Regions from separate parts of the Streptomyces hesseae genome, predicted to be linked through region 1. Evidence: riboswitches for the same ligand, from Rfam matches in the RefSeq annotation. Region 1 holds a riboswitch; each other region holds the start of a gene.

The links. Region 1 has a riboswitch for cyclic di-AMP ahead of RM609_RS20815 (M23 family metallopeptidase). Riboswitches for the same ligand answer to the same signal wherever they lie in the genome.
Region 2: linked by a shared signal. The riboswitch ahead of RM609_RS02420 (C40 family peptidase) and the one ahead of RM609_RS20815 (M23 family metallopeptidase) in region 1 are both predicted to bind cyclic di-AMP.
Region 3: linked by a shared signal. The riboswitch ahead of RM609_RS06200 (transglycosylase family protein) and the one ahead of RM609_RS20815 (M23 family metallopeptidase) in region 1 are both predicted to bind cyclic di-AMP.

The regions. Positions count from the first base shown of each region.
Region 1 is NZ_JAVRFI010000013.1:164,116-169,427, reverse strand. Features, by position in the region: gene RM609_RS20820 (MFS transporter) at 1-67, opposite strand, end outside; gene RM609_RS20815 (M23 family metallopeptidase) at 215-1,429, opposite strand; cyclic di-AMP (ydaO/yuaA leader) riboswitch at 1,440-1,576, opposite strand; gene RM609_RS20810 (PP2C family protein-serine/threonine phosphatase) at 1,716-2,933, opposite strand; gene RM609_RS20805 (DEAD/DEAH box helicase) at 3,122-4,792, opposite strand; gene RM609_RS20800 (cold-shock protein) at 5,001-5,204, opposite strand.
Region 2 is NZ_JAVRFI010000001.1:646,270-651,581, forward strand. Features, by position in the region: gene RM609_RS02400 (hypothetical protein) at 1-545, opposite strand, end outside; gene RM609_RS02405 (hypothetical protein) at 609-1,160, opposite strand; gene RM609_RS02410 (YchJ family protein) at 1,390-1,812, shown strand; gene RM609_RS02415 (carboxylesterase/lipase family protein) at 1,863-3,374, opposite strand; gene RM609_RS02420 (C40 family peptidase) at 3,466-3,939, opposite strand; cyclic di-AMP (ydaO/yuaA leader) riboswitch at 3,944-4,096, opposite strand; gene RM609_RS02425 (endo alpha-1,4 polygalactosaminidase) at 4,343-5,275, opposite strand; gene RM609_RS02430 (spherulation-specific family 4 protein) at 5,272-5,312, opposite strand, start outside.
Region 3 is NZ_JAVRFI010000003.1:44,053-49,364, reverse strand. Features, by position in the region: gene RM609_RS06205 (transglycosylase family protein) at 1-854, shown strand, start outside; cyclic di-AMP (ydaO/yuaA leader) riboswitch at 1,114-1,296, shown strand; gene RM609_RS06200 (transglycosylase family protein) at 1,301-2,047, shown strand; gene eno (phosphopyruvate hydratase) at 2,310-3,590, shown strand; gene RM609_RS06190 (FtsB family cell division protein) at 3,729-4,199, shown strand; gene RM609_RS06185 (DUF501 domain-containing protein) at 4,263-4,799, shown strand; gene RM609_RS06180 (Ppx/GppA phosphatase family protein) at 4,796-5,312, shown strand, end outside.

The DNA.
Region 1 (5,312 bases):
ACCGGGACCAGGGCAGCCGGTCCAGGCGGGCGGGCACGGACGTGGTGATCGTCGCGGTGGTCGTCACGTCATCTGATTTCCCGATCGCACACAGAACATTCCCGGGATATCCGATATCGGGTGGTTCTGGGGTCGCTATGACCTGATTGCCCTGCCCGGCTTGCCGAACCGGCGCCCCCGCCTGCTCGGTCCACCCGCTCGGCCCGCCCGCTCGCTACGGCTCCAGGCCCCTGCCCCGCAGCCACGACAGCGGGTCCACCGGCGCGCCACCACCCGGCCGTACCTCCAGGTGGAGATGCGGGCCGGTGACATTGCCGGTCGCGCCGACCCGGCCGATGACCGTGCCCGTGCCGACCTTGCCCGACGTGACCACCATCGACGACAGGTGGCAGTACCAGACCTCGGTCCCGTCATCGAGCGTCAGCACGATGCGGTAGCCGTAGGCGCCCGCCCAGCCCGCCTGGGTGACGGTGCCGCCGCCGACCGCCTTCACCGGGCTGCCGGTGGGGGCGGCGAAGTCCTCGCCGGTGTGGTTCGCGGACCACATGTTTCCCGCCTGGCCGAAGCCGGCGGTGAGGGTGTACGAGGCCACGGGGAGGGTGAAGGATCCGCCGGCGCCGCGATGCGCGGAGGTGGACGATCCGGTCGAGTGCCGCTCCGGGGTTCCGGCCGAGTCGGCAGATCCGGCCGATCCGGCCGATCCGTCCGTCGCCGCCCCACCGCCGGCCGCCTCCTGTGCGGCCCGCTGCGCGGCCTCGTACGTCGCCGCCTTCGCGTCCGCCGCCTCGCGCTCGGCCGACTCCCGCTCCGCCGCGGCCTTCTCCGCCGCGGCCTTCTCCGCCGCCGCCTTGCGGTGCTGCTCGGCGGCGGCCTGGGCCACTCGCGCCTGCGCCTCGGCCTCGGCGGCGCCCTGCTGGTGCTCGGCCTGCTGGAGGATGCGGGCCCGCAGCACCTCGCCGGCGTCGGCGGTGTCGCGCACGGTACGTACCGTCTCGACGGGGGCCTGCTGCGCCTCGACGGCCCGCTGCCCGCCCTGCTCGTGACCGTCGGCCATGAACGAGCCGACGACCGGAATGCTCTGGGCCAGGTCCGGCATGGATATGGAGGCCTGCGGGCGGTCCTGGGCGCTGGCCATGCCGCCCGCGCCGACCGCCGCGATCATTCCGGCGCCGAGCACCGCCCCGCTGCGCGCCATCGTGCCGCCGCGCGGCTTGACGACGCGGTGCCGGCCGCGGACGGGCGCCGCCGGGTGCTCCTCGCCGGGGACCCACTCGTCGCCCGCCGCCCGGGGCGCGGGGGCGGGGACGACGGCCTCGGGAGCCGGATCCGGCTCGTAAGGGGGAATGTAGGCGGGGACGAACGGAGGGTCGTACGGAGGGTCGTACGGACTGCCATCGAACGCGGAGCTGTCGGAGCTGTTGGACGCCACGAGGGCGACTCCTTTCCTTCCTGTTCGCCTACCGGGTTAGCTGTCGGGTTCGGAGGAGGAAGGTCTCCTACAGGCCTGCGTTCGGGCCCGATTCACCCCAAATGATGGTTCCCCGGTTCCGCCCGCGGGATTCGGCGAAGGCGCACGGCACCGCCCCTGCGACGGCTGCAACGACCGCGCTGCGTTATCGAACGTTAATAGACAGAGCGGCTGGATTCCAAGCCGAAAGGGTGAATCCAGCAGGCGCGTTGGGGCTCTTTATAAGGCGCTTACTTCTGATAGTTCGTCAGTCGTTATGGATCTGAGGAGATCGCAGGCGCACGGTACGGGCGGTGACCTGGGGACGTTTGTGGGTGATGGGAGCGGTACGGAGCCTGCCGTCGATCCGCCGGATGGCGAGCAGGGCCATGTCGTCGTCCGTACGCCCGCCCGCGTGCCGGGTCACGTCCGCCGCGAGGGAGTCCAGCAGGGCGTCGGGGCTGCGGAACTGCTTGCCGTGGAGCCGTGGCTGGGGGTCATAGAACGCCCCGGCCGCGTCCCTGGCCTCGGTGACCCCGTCGGTAAACAGCAGCAACGTCGCCCCCACCGGGAACTCCCACTCCTCCACCCGGTCCGGCCACGCGCCCAGGTCCTCCATCCCCAGCGGCAGGGCGGGCGTTCGGGGGTGGGTGTCCCCGACGGTGCCGTCGGGATGGAGCAGGAGCGGGGGCGGATGGCCGCGGTTGACGATGCGCAGGGCGCCCGCGCCCGGCTGGACCTCGGCCAGGACGGCGGTGGTGAACCCCTCGGCCTGATCGACGTTCGCGCGCCGTGCGCCCTCCCGTTGAAGCGCGCGCTCCAGCCGCACCGCCAGCCCCTCCAGCGTGCGCTCCTGCTCCGCCGCCTCCCGGAACGCGCCGATCAGGATCGCGACCGCCTCCACCGCGCCGAGCCCCTTGCCCCGTACGTCGCCGACGATGACGCGGACGCCGTACGGGGTGTCCTGCACCGCGTAGAGGTCGCCGCCGATCCGGGCGTCGGCCTGCGCGGCGACATAGCGCGCGGCCACGCGGAGCCCGCCGATCCGGGCCGGGGGCGTGGGCAGCACGGCCCGCTGGGCGGCCTCCGCGACACTCCGCACGGACGCCAGCCGGAGATGGCCGCGCCGTACGACGCGGTTGATGCCCACGGCGAGCGCGCCGACGATCAGGACGGTGGCGACCTCGGTCACCGACTCGCCCATCTCCGGCGCCTGCCGCGAGAGGGAGAGCGTGACCATCGCCGCCAGGGACACGACCGCCGTGAGCAGGGTGGCGAAGAGGGAGAGGAGCGGGGCGGCGACGAGGGGCGCGGAGACGAAGAAGGGGGCGGAGGAGTACTTGGGGGGCGTGAGGACGTCGAAAGCGATGCCGCCGATGACGACGGCGGCGGGGAGGCAGCGGGCGACGACGACCGACGTCACCCGCCCGGGGAGCGGCTCGCAGAGCGGATCCGGCCCGGGCGGCAGCCCGTCTCGCTTCCCCACCGTGTGCTCCTGACCGGCCGACGTCCCTTGCTCCGTACCCGTCCACCCTTGCGGGCGGGGTACGGCCGGGCGAACGGGGTTACGCCGTTCGAGGCCCCGGCCGGACGGCCCCGAGGCCCCGGCCGGCTGGCCGGGGCCTCGGGGCCGTCGGAGTTTCAGGAGGTCAGGGCCCTCAGGGCCGCAAGGCCTCAGGACGCGGCAGGGCGGCGACCGCCGCCACCGCCGCCGCCTCGGCGCGACCGGCCGACGGCGTTGCCCGGACGGGTGCCGCCGGAGCGCCGGGAGCCCTCGCCGCCATTGCCGCCGAAGCCGCGGAACGGACGGCCGCCGCCGTTGCCCGAACCGGAACCGGAGCCGGAGCCGGTGGCCGAACCGGCACCCGAACCGGAACGCGAGCCGGAGCGGGAGCGCGAACCGCGCGAGCGCGACGGCTTGGCACCCTTGTCGCCCTGACCGCCCTGCGCCTGGGCCGGGACCGGCGGCGCGATGACGACCGGGACGCCGCTGGGCTCGCGGGCACCGGTGATACGGGCCAGCTCGGGGTCGGTCGGGTAGGTCTTGATGACGTTCGCGGTGATCTCCGCCGTGGTCATCATGCGGCTCATCTCGCGCCGCTGCTCCGGCAGGACGAACGTGACGACGGTGCCGGACTCACCCGCGCGGGCGGTACGGCCACCGCGGTGGAGGTAGTCCTTGTGGTCGACCGGCGGGTCGATGTTGACGACGAGGTCGAGACCGTCGATGTGGATGCCGCGCGCGGCGACGTTCGTCGCGATCAGCGCGGTGACCTGGTCGGTCCGGAACTGCTCCAGCACCCGGTTGCGCTGCGGCTGGCTCTTGCCGCCGTGCAGCGCCGCGGCCCGGACGCCCTGGGACAGCAGCTTCTTCACCAGCCGGTCGGCGCCGCGCTTGGTGTCCACGAACATGATCACGCGCCCGGCGCGGGCCGCGACCCGGCTGACGGCGTCCTTCTTGTCCTGGTCGGTGACGTGGAACAGGTGGTGGTCCATGGTCACCACAGCGCCCACCGACGCGTCGACGGAGTGCGTCACCGGGTCGGTGAGGAAACGGCGGACGAGCCGGTCGACATTGCGGTCCAGGGTCGCGGAGAACAGCATCCGCTGACCGCCCGGGGCGACCTGCTCCAGCAGCTTGGTGACCTGCGGCAGGAAGCCCATGTCGGCCATCTGGTCGGCCTCGTCCAGAACCGTGATCTTCACGTCGCGCAGCGAGCAGTCACCGCGCTGGATGAGGTCCGCGAGGCGGCCCGGCGTCGCGACGAGCACCTCGGCGCCGCGCGCGAGGGTCTGGGCCTGCCGGCCGATGGACATGCCACCGACGACCGTGGCCATCCGCAGGTTGACGGCGGTCGCGTACGGGGTGAGGGAGTCGGTGACCTGCTGGGCCAGCTCGCGCGTGGGCACGAGGACCAGCGCGAGCGGCCGCTTCGCCTCGGCACGCCGTCCCGCCGTACGGGCCAGCAGCGCCAGGCCGAAGGCGAGGGTCTTGCCCGAGCCCGTACGGCCGCGGCCGAGGACGTCACGGCCGGCCAGCGAGTTGGGGAGGGTCGCCGCCTGGATCGGGAAGGGCTCGGTGACGCCCTCGCGGGTCAGCGTGGAGAGCAGACCGCCGGGCATGTCCAGCTCGGCGAAGGAGTCGACGGCCGGCAGGGCCGGCGTCGTGCTGACGGGCGTCTCGAACTCACCCTGGACAGGGGCGGCGGGGCGACGCTCGGGCTGACGTCCGCCACGGGAACGGGCGGGACGGCCGGAGCGGGCGGGGCCCGCCGGACGGCCGGAACGGGCGGAGTCGGCGGAGCGGGACTCCGAGGAGCGGGCGGGGCGTGCGGAACGAGTCATTCGGGGGACCTTCCCTCAGTGGGGTGGCACGCCCGGTTCGGAGACCTCGTTCGCGGGGCGGCCCTGGACGGACGTTCCGGCGTGAGCCCTGGGCGCGCTGGCGCGGGGCGGCAAAAGGCCCGCACCCAGTGGCGCGGGCCTTTTGTCGTGCTGTGCCGCGTGACGCATTTCGGCGTCACGCTGGGCCGGACGAATCCGGCCGGGGTCGTCAGATGTTGACGATGTTCTCCGCCTGCAGGCCCTTCTGGCCCTGCGTGACGTCGAAGGAGACCTTCTGGCCCTCGAAGAGCTCACGGAAGCCGTTCGTGGCGATGTTCGAGTAGTGGGCGAAGACGTCGGGGCCGCCGCCGTCCTGCTCGATGAAGCCGAAGCCCTTTTCCGAGTTGAACCACTTCACGGTGCCGGTAGCCATAGTCTTACTCCTTTGGATGGGGTGGGTCCCCAGACCGGAACAGACCGGCAAAAACAAAAATGCGCCATCGGCAACAAACCGAGGCGCACACAAGTTCATGGGTACCAC
Region 2 (5,312 bases), on a different contig from region 1:
TCGCCGGAGCCCTCGCGTTCGACGCTCTCCTGGAAGACGATCCATGTGCCGTCCGGGGAGAAGCTGGGCTCCAGATAGCCGGAGGAGCCGCCGTGTTCGGTCACCCGGGTGGGCCGTCCGCCGGGCTTCAGCACCCAGACCTCGTCGCGGCCGCCGCCCGCCCTGTCGGAGGCGAAGGCCACCTCGCCCCTCGGGTTCCAGCTCGAACCCGGCAGGTTCACGGCCGCCTTGTCCCGCTCGTCGAGCAGGGTGCGGGGCGCGGCCCCGGGCGTGCCGCCGGCGCCGTCGTCCAGGGGCAGGACGCGCAGGGCGGCGGCGCCCTCGTTGTAGCCGTCCTGGAAGACGGTGAAGAGGAGCGACCGGCCGTCCGGGGAGAACGCCGGGTTCTGGGCGCTGGCCCGGCGGCCGCCGTGGAAGAGGGGTTCGGCCCGGTCGGCTCGCCGGGAGCCCGACGGGCCCGGGTCCGGCTCCTCCGTGTCCTCGCCGCCGCAGGCGGTCGTCAGGGAGATGGTCAGGATCGCTGCGACGAACAGACGTCTGCGCACCGGGCCGACCGTAGCGGAGCCGACCGCCGACCGACAGGGGTGTGCCGGCAGGAGCGGAGGTGGCTACAGACCCGGCAGGGGCGCCGGTGCCGGGAGGGGTGCCGCGTTCGTCAGAAGCTTGGGCACGGAGGTGAGGAGGGCCTGGAGGTCTGCGGTCACCTTGCCCACCAGGGCCGTGACCTTGGCGACGTCCTTCGCGTCGACGGCCGCCAGCAGGTCGTTCACATCCTTGACCAGGGTGTCCAGCTGCGATTTGACGTCCGAGACCGGGTCGACCGCCAGGCCGTCGGCGCCGGGACGGGCCGGGGTCTTGGCCTTGACCGCCCGGACGTCGGCGAGCAGCCGCTCGGCGGATTCCCGCAGCCGCACTCTCAGGTCGCGCAGGTGCTCCACGTCGGGGTTCCAGGAGTCGGCCTCCTTGGCGATCCGGGAGCCGAGGTTGAGCGTCTCGCCCAGGCTGCCGATGGAGTCCGAGCGGCTGTCGGCCTCGGGGGCGGACTCCACGGCGGCGGGCCGCGCCACGCGGCCGGCGGCGAGCGCGGGTCCGGTGACGCCCAGGGTGACCGAGCCGCAGACGAGGGCCGTGGCTATCGCGACGATCTTGGTGCTGCGCATGCGGAAGGCTCCCTTCGAGACATCTGCCGGGACGCGACCACCGTCCGCCGCGCCGGATGGGTGCGCAACCGGTCGCTCTTGGTGACCGGCACCGGGCACTCACCCCGCACACCCGGCTGAGCTGGGAATTCACCCGAAAGAACAGCGGGGGCGGCGCCATCCGGCCCTGCGGCCGAAAGGGTTCGCCCCCGTGGCCGGGGGCGCTCCCCGGGGCAGGCAGAATCGAGGGGTGTCCAGAAGAAGCTCACGCTCCCCGAAGCCGCCCGTCGTCACCGCCGGCTCGCCCTGCCCCTGTGGGCTCGACGCGACGTACGGCGACTGCTGCGGCGCCTTCCACGACGGCCGCGCCACGGCCCCCACGCCCGAGCGCCTGATGCGCTCGCGCTACAGCGCCTTCGTCGTCCTCGACCCCCTCTATCTGCTGCGGACCTGGCACTCCTCCACGCGCCCGGACGACCTCGACCTCGACCCGGGGATCCGGTGGACGGGGCTCGACGTCCTGGCCACGACCGGCGGCAGCGCCTTCCACAGCGACGGCACGGTCGAGTTCCGCGCCCACTACGAGGCGCACGGCGAGGCCGGCTCCCAGCACGAGCTCAGCCGCTTCGTGCGGGAGGACGGCCACTGGGTCTATCTGGACGCCGTGGAATAAGCCCGTCCGTGGAATGAGCCCGTCCGTGGAACAAGCCACGCCGTTCCGCGTCAGGCGGGCAGGTCGTAGGGGCGGACCGTGTGTCCCTCCCAGACCTTCCTGGACCGCTCCTCCGGGTACGGCGCCGTGCTCGTCGCCGTGTCGAGGAGCCGGGTGAGCCGTCCGTCGTCGGCCCGGTGGGCGGGCCAGCCCGGGTCGCCGTGGGTCGCGAAGGCCGTCCACGACCGGCGGATCCCGTCCCCGATGGCCACCAGGTCCTCGGGGACCGGCCCCTCGCCGAGCAGCAGCCGGGCCTGCGGGGCGTCGTAGGTGCCGAACAGCATCGACACGTCGAGCCCGTGGGCGGCGCCGAGCGCCCCGCCCAGGACGGGCGCGGGCCGGCGCAGCTCGTACAGGTACGCCGTACCGCCGCCGGCGGTGTGGGCCTCGGCGAGGTGGAGCGAGGGCATGCGGAACAGGACGTCGCTGTGGACGGTCTCGAAGAGTTCCACGGGGGCGGCGTCCGGGTAGGCGGCGCGGTAGGCCCGGGGGCCGTCGGGGCCGGGGGCGAAGGCGGTCAGCACCGCGGCCGTGTCCTCGTCGGTGACCTTGTCCCGGCCCCCGCTCATCACCAGGAACGGCCGGAACTCGTCGCGGGTGTGACCGGTCAGCAGGTCCACGCCGCTCGCCCGGCCGTCCGGCAGGACCGTCCAGGGCGTCTCCGGTACGAGGTCGCCGTCCACCACGACGGAGAACGGGGAGCCGGTCCGGGCCAGCGGACCCCAGCGGTCGGTCTCGGCGGGCAGCCCGTACATCATCGGGGTGATCGCCTCGGCCAGCCGCCATGGGTCGATGGTGGCGAGTCCGGCCGCGGTCGGAGTGGTGCCCAGCCGCCCGGCGAGCTCGGCGGCGAGGCCGGAGGCGAGGGCCGGGGTGGTGTAGAGGCCGGGGACGGACTGGGCGATCGCCCGGCGGAAGAGGCCGGCGGCGCGGGGCACGGCCAGCAGGGTGGCGATCGAGCCGGCGCCGGAGGACTGGCCGGCGACGGTGACCCGCGCGGGGTCGCCGCCGAAGCCGGCGATGTTCTCCTGGACCCACTCCAGGGCCGCGATCAGGTCGAGCAGCCCCCGGTTGGCGGGGGCGCCCTCCAGCTGGGCGGAGGCCTCGGCGCCCACCCGGTAGTTGAGGGTGACCACGACGAGGCCGCCCTGCCGGGCCAGGAGCCCGGCGTCGTAGAGCGGGTCGCCCGCGTAGCCGGAGACATAGCCCCCGCCCAGGATCCACACCAGTACGGGCAGTCCGGAGCCGCCGGGGTCCGGCGACCAGACGTTCAGGGTGAGCCAGTCGTCGCCGGTGGCCGTGCCGGTCGCGCCGACCGGGCCGGACTGCGGGGGCGGCGGGCCGAACTCCGCCGCGTCCCGCACCCCGTCCCAGGAGTGCGGCGCGGCCGGGGCGGCGAAGCGCAGTGCCCCGACGGGCGGCCGGGCGTAGGGAATGCCCCGGAAGACGGCGAGGCCGCCGGTGGTGCGGCCCCGTACGGTGCCCTGGGCCGTGGCGGCTTCCGGGCCGGTGACGTCGCTCATCGTCGCTCCCTCCCCGCGCCCGGAAGCGGCACCCCCGTGCGCGAACGCGGATGTCGGGCGGCCCGGGTCACGGACCGCCCGATCGGGGAGCCTAGTTGACGCGTCCGTACCAGACGCTGCCGGTCCAGATCTTCTCCTGACGGACCGTGGCGCCCGGCTTGGGGGCGTGCCAGATCTTGTTGCTACCCGCGTAGATCCCCACGTGGTAGACGTTGCTGCCCGAGTGGAAGAAGACCAGGTCGCCGACCTGGCGGGAGCCGCTGGAGATGTGCCGGGTGCGGTTGTACTGGTCGGCGGCCACGCGGGGCAGGCTCTTGCCGACCTTCTTGAACGAGTACTGGGTCAGGCCCGAGCAGTCGAACCGGTTCGGGCCGGCCGCGCCGTACTGGTAGGGGGAGCCGGCCTTGCCGGCGGCGACCCTCAGGGCCTGCTCACCGGGTGTGGCCGCGGAGGCCTCGGAGGCGAGGCCGGGGACGAGCACCGATGCCGCCAGCGTGGCGGCGGTGACGGCGGAGGCGGCGCCGGCCCGGGATATGAGAGCGGGTATGCGAGGCATAGCAGACATGCCGAAGCCCTTCGACATCCGCCTACGAAAGATGACCTGTCGGGTTCGGGCTGCGAAGTTGCCCGGCCGGATTTCCCGGCTTCACCCCAAGGACCACCGACTTCGTGATCCGTACCGCTTGGGTCTCCCGCTCCTGCCGATCCATCAATTCGATGCCGCACCCGGGACGGCGGCAGGACTCGGCGTCCGCCCGGGTGGCCCGCCATGGTGACGGGATCTTGTGTTCGGTGAGAGATCCTGCACCATGAATCATTCAAATCCGGTACCCGGGCGGCCATCTGTGAACTTCTTCACTTCGGGAGCAGACCCGGAACCGCGCTCCGCGCGCCCCCGCCGAACTGGCCCTAAACCCTTGTTTCCATGGGTACTTGCAGCATGGAACGAGTAATTCCGGGAACGCCGTTCAGCAGGGCTTGCGCCAGGCGTCCAGCTCCAGCTTCTTCTGCATCGAGCTCAGCCCGAGCCGGCGCGCAGTGGCGCAGAACTCCCCCGTGGACAGTTCGTATTCGACATGGAAGACCGCTTTGTTATGTTTCACGAAGGGGGTGAGCTTCTCGCACTCGTCGTACTGGGCGCACTGCTCGTTCACCGCGAAGTCGAAGACGTCCACCAGCTGCGGGATCTGGTCCAGGTCGTTCTTCAGCCCGATGGCCAGGCCCCGCTCATGGGCGAGATCCGCCAGCATCCGGTTGAAGGCCAGCTGGTGGTCGGCCGTCAGCGGAAAGCCGGTGGAGTTGCGGAATCCCTCGGTCAGGTCGGGTTCGACGGCGTCGAATCCCTTCTGCCGGCACATGTCCATCCGGGCCGCCATGAGCGGCCGCAGGGTGTCGAGACGGCGGATGTCGAACCATTTCTCGCCCTTCCATCCCTTGTTCTTGTTGCCGAGCAGGTTCTTCGGGAATTTCCCCTGGTCGGGCCGGAAGTCCTCCCAGGCGCCGGCATTGATGTAACAGATCGCCTTCCGGCCGCCGGCATGCAATTGGGCCACGGTTTCGGCCGAATTCTCGAAGCCGTCGATGTCATAGACGGGGGCGTCCACCGAGGTGTCGGCCTTTCCGTCCAGCTGCCACTGCCAGCGGGTGCCCGGGCGCGGCTGCCAACGGGCCGCGGCCGGTGGCGAACCCGTGGCCGTTCCGCCGGGTGAGGCCGAACCACCGGGTGAGGCGGAGGCGTCCGGCGTGCCCGAGGCACGCGGGGTGCCGGAGGCGTGGGGGGCCGCCGTGGCGCCTTCGTCGTCCCGGTCCGGCCCGTCGTCGTCGGCGGGCGACGCGGAGCAGCCCGCCAGGACCAGCAGCAGCGCGGCGCACAGCCCCGCGCGGACGCGCCACGCGCTCATGCCGTGCCCCCCGCCGCGAGACCGGCGGCCGCCACGG
Region 3 (5,312 bases), on a different contig from region 1:
CCCAGCAGATGTGGGAGCAGAACGGCGGCATCGCGTACGCGCCGCGCCCCGACCTGGCCAGCCGGTCCCAGCAGATAGCCGTGGCCGAGCGGATCCTCAAGGCGGAGGGCGCCGACACCTGGCGGAGCTGCGCGGTCAGTTCGGGCCTGGCCGGCGAGGCGGCCCAGGGCGAGGACAAGGCGCCGGAGGTGGACCCGGGTGACGGGTCGTCCTCCGCAGCGCCGGAGCCCGTCCGCCCGCGTACGCCCGGGCGCGGCAACCTGCCCGCTCCCGAGCGCACGTCGCCCGCGCCGTCCGCCCCGTCCTCCGGGTCGCACAAGCCCGCGCCCGGCTCGTCCGGTTCACCCACCCCGGACTCCTCCGGCACCCCGTCCGCTTCGACGAGCCCGTCCCCGGACACCTCCCCGGGCAAGCACCGCAAGGACCCGTCGGGGCAGCCGACGACGGGTACGACCCCCGGCGCGTCGACCGATCCGACCGCCATCCCGACGGCCCCGGTCGGCAGCCCCTCGAACACCCCGGCGAACACGCCCTCGGACACCCCCGGAACGGGATCCTCGCCTTCCGCTTCGCCGCTTCCCGGCGATGCCGGAACGCCCTCCGGAACGGGCCGGCACCGCGGCGACCCGTCGCCCTCCGGCGATGCTCAGCGGCCCTCCCGGGGCGGCGAGGGCCGGACGGACCTGCCCGCCGCCAACGACTACACCGTGCGGCCCGGTGACAACCTGTCAGCGATCGCCGAGCAGCACTCGGTCGCCGGAGGCTGGCAGACGCTGTATCAGAAGAACGAAAAAGCAGTCGGTTCCGATCCGGACCTTATCCGTCCTGGTCAGAGGCTTGACATCAAGCAGTAGCGCTCCGGTTCGAGGCGAATGTCCGTTCCAGTCGAAAGTGAGACATGGGTCTCGTTGACGACCCGTCGGATGCCTCAAATCCGTTTTGCTCGAATGGCCTCTCACCTGCGGAAACGTCAAGTTTCTGGGGCTAACTCCGGCCGCCGGTGGCTGAAAAGTGGGGTTTGAACCCGTCGGCCGCCTGTGATTACCGTCGTCACCGCTCGCCACCGCGAGCACCACGGCCGCACGCCGAATCCTGCCGGCGGCCGGGGGAGTCGTCGCGCAAGCGCCGTAGGCAGGAGCGGGGGAACCAAGGTAAGTCGCCGTAACGGTCCCAAGGCCAATGGCCGAAGGAACGGGACGGCTTGGGGTGAAGCCCGGAACGCGAAAGCGCACCGGGCCGGGCGAACTCACAGCCCGAACCCGACAGCTCACCTCGTAGGCGTCGGTGAGGAAACCGACTTATGTCCAAGGGCAAGCACCGTCGTCCGTCCAAGGCCGTCCGCATCGTCACGCTCGCCGGCGTCACCGGCGCAGCGGTCGCAGCCCCTCTGATGGTCGCGACCTCCGCCAACGCCGCCTCCGTCTCCACGTGGGACAAGGTCGCCCAGTGCGAGTCCACCGGGAACTGGCACATCAACACCGGCAACGGCTACTACGGTGGCCTCCAGTTCTCGAACTCCTCCTGGAAGGCCGCCGGCGGCACGCAGTACGCCCCGCGCGCCGACCTGGCCACCAAGTCCCAGCAGATCGCCACCGCCGAGCGCCTGCTCGCCATGCAGGGTCCGGGCGCCTGGGGCTGCGCCGGTGAGGGTGGCCTCACCAGTGGCGGCGCCAAGGCGAACGTCGACACCGACGACTCCGACGGCGGTTACGTCGCGAAGAAGTCCACGAAGTCCGCCTCCGGCGCCTACGGCAAGGCCCACGCCGACCGCAGCAAGCGTGAGGCCGCGCCCCAGGGCAAGCACAGCAGCAAGCCGGTCCAGGAGTCGGACGACTCCGACGACGAGGCCCCGGCGCCGAAGCAGACCGCCCCGCGGACCGTCCAGAAGGGCGACGGCGAGTACCAGGTGAAGGCGGGCGACACCCTCGGCACCATCGCCGCGTCCCAGAAGGTCCAGGGCGGCTGGCAGAAGCTGCACGAGCTCAACAAGAAGATCGTGCCCGACGCCGACGTGATCTTCCCGGGCCAGCAGCTCCACCTGCGCTGAGCAAGGGCCGGCCGGGACCCCACCGGGCCCCGGCCGGCCGAGCGACCGCCCCGCTCCGATGCGACTTCCCCCCGAGCCGCATCGGAGCGGGGCTCCGCTCGTTCTGCCGGTCGCTCGTTGAGCGAACACACCGACGATTCGTCCGGGGATCTCGGCGTTTGTGCCAATTTTCGGCGCGGGTGACAGGGCAAGGGCGGGCGCATGCTCCGGGGCCCGTTAGGCTCGTGCTGCAGAACTCCAGACACACACGAAGGAGACCCTCGTGCCGTCCATCGACGTCGTCGTAGCTCGCGAGATCCTCGACTCGCGAGGCAACCCCACGGTCGAGGTCGAGGTCGGCCTCGACGACGGCTCCACGGGCCGTGCCGCCGTACCGTCCGGCGCCTCCACCGGCGCCTTCGAGGCCATCGAGCTCCGCGACGGTGACCCCAAGCGCTACCTCGGCAAGGGTGTCGAGAAGGCCGTCCTCGCCGTCATCGAGCAGATCGGCCCGGAGCTCGTCGGCTACGACGCCACCGAGCAGCGCCTGATCGACCAGGCCATGTTCGACCTGGACGCCACCGACAACAAGGGCTCCCTGGGCGCCAACGCCATCCTGGGCGTCTCCCTGGCCGTCGCGCACGCCGCCTCCGAGGCGTCCGACCTGCCGCTCTTCCGCTACCTCGGCGGCCCGAACGCGCACCTGCTGCCCGTTCCGATGATGAACATCCTGAACGGCGGCTCGCACGCCGACTCCAACGTGGACATCCAGGAGTTCATGATCGCGCCGATCGGCGCGGAGTCCTTCTCCGAGGCCCTGCGCTGGGGCACCGAGGTCTACCACACCCTCAAGGCCGTCCTGAAGCGCAAGGGCCTGTCCACCGGCCTCGGCGACGAGGGCGGCTTCGCCCCGAACCTGGGCTCCAACCGCGAGGCCCTCGACCTCATCCTCGAGGCCATCAAGGAGGCCGGCTACACCCCCGGCCAGGACATCGCGCTCGCCCTGGACGTGGCCGCCTCCGAGTTCTTCAAGGACGGCGTCTACAAGTTCGAGGGCAAGGACCGCACCGCGGCCGAGATGACCGAGTACTACGCGGAGCTCGTCGCCGCGTACCCGCTCGTCTCCATCGAGGACCCGCTGTTCGAGGACGACTGGGCCGGCTGGAACACCATCACCGAGAAGCTCGGCGACAAGGTCCAGCTCGTCGGTGACGACCTGTTCGTCACCAACCCCGAGCGCCTCGCCCGCGGCATCGAGGAGAACTCCGCCAACGCCCTGCTGGTCAAGGTCAACCAGATCGGCTCGCTGACCGAGACCCTGGACGCCGTCGAGCTGGCCCAGCGCAACGGCTTCAAGTGCATGATGTCCCACCGCTCCGGCGAGACCGAGGACGTCACCATCGCCGACCTGGCCGTCGCCACCAACTGCGGTCAGATCAAGACCGGCGCCCCGGCCCGCTCCGAGCGCGTCGCCAAGTACAACCAGCTGCTGCGCATCGAGGAGATCCTCGACGACGCCGCGGTCTACGCCGGCCGCAGCGCCTTCCCGCGCTTCAAGGGCTGAGCCGTCCCGCTTCGCCTGAGCGATGAGGCCGTAAGCCTCAAGGGCTGACCTTCTCGCCAGTCTCCGTACGTCCCCGGCCGCGGTCCCGTACCGTGTCCGGGGACGTACGTTCGTAACGGACTCTCCAGGGGAGGCGACGTGGGCGCGGACCGGTTCTCCACCGCGACCAGGCTCAAGGCGCTGGGCACGGCGCTGGTCCAGGGGCCGACCGCGGCCCGGGTCTACCGCGCCCGCCCGCAGCGCCGCTCCCGGCTCACCGGCCGCGCGGCCCTGCTCGCGCTCGTCGTCTGCTCGCTCGTCGTCGCCCTCGCCTACCCCATGCGCCAGTGGGTCACCCAGCGCTCGGACATCTCCGACCAGCGGCACCGGACGGAGCAGGCGCGCGAGGAGGTCAAGCGGCTGCACGAGGAGAAGGCCCGGCTGGAGGACCCGGCGTACGTGGAACAGCTGGCGCGCGAGCACCTCCACTTCGTACGCCCCGGCGAGACCGGCTACACCGTGGTGGACGGCACCGCCGACGGCGGGCGCCACAAGGACCAGGGCGCCGCCGACCGCCCCTGGTACAGCAATCTCTTCGACGACGTGGACACCTCCGACGGCCATCGCTGACGGCGGATCCACACCTTTACGCACACGACCGACGCACACGACCGATCGAGCACGAGCGAGCACATGGACACGCCTCCTCCGAAGACCGAGCCCACCGAGCCGACGGACGCGGACATCGCCGCGTTCAAGGAGCAGCTGGGCCGCCCGCCGCGCGGACTGCGCTCCATCGCGCACCGCTGCCCCTGTGGCAACCCCGACGTGGTCGAGACGGCGCCGCGCCTGGAGGACGGCACGCCGTTCCCCACCCTCTACTACCTGACCTGCCCCCGCGCCGCGGGTGCGATCGGCACCCTCGAGGGCTCCGGCCTGATGAAGGAGATGCAGGACCGGCTGGCGACCGACCCGGAGCTGGCCGCCGCCTACCGGGCCGCCCACGAGGACTACATCGCGCGCCGCGACGCCATCGAGGTCCTGGAGGGCTTCCCCAGCGCCGGCGGCATGCCGGACCGGGTGAAGTGCCTCCATGTGCTCGTCGGCCACTCGCTGGCGGCCGGCCCGGGCGTGAACCCCTTCGGCGACGAGGCCATCGCCCTGCTCCCGGAGTGGTGGAGCAAGGGCCCGTGCGTGAACCCGTGCGCCGGTGAGGAGGGCTGCGCGTGACCCGTGTCGCCGCCGTCGACTGCGGTACGAACTCCATCCGGCTGCTGGTGGCCGACGCCGACCCGGCCACGGGCGAACTCATTGAGCTCGACCGCCGGATGACGATCGTCCGCCTCGGCCAGGGGGTGGACCGCACGGGCCGCTTCGCGCCGGAGGCGCTGGAGCGCACCTTCGCCGCCTGCCGCGAGTACGCCGAGGTCATCCGCGAGCTCAAGGCCGAGCGGGTGTGCTTCGTGGCGACGTCCGCCTCCCGGGACGTCTCCAACCGCGAGGAGTTCGTGCGCGGCGTCAAGGACATCCTGGGCGTGGAGCCCGAGGTGATCAGCGGTGACCAGGAGGCCGAGTTCTCCTTCACCGGCGCCACCAAGGAGCTCGCGGGCCGCGCCGACCTGACGAAGCCGTTTCTCGTCGTGGACATCGGCGGCGGCTCGACCGAGTTCGTCGTGGGCGAGGAGCACGTCCGGGCCGCGCGCAGCGTGGACGTGGGCTGCGTACGGATGACGGAGCGTCATC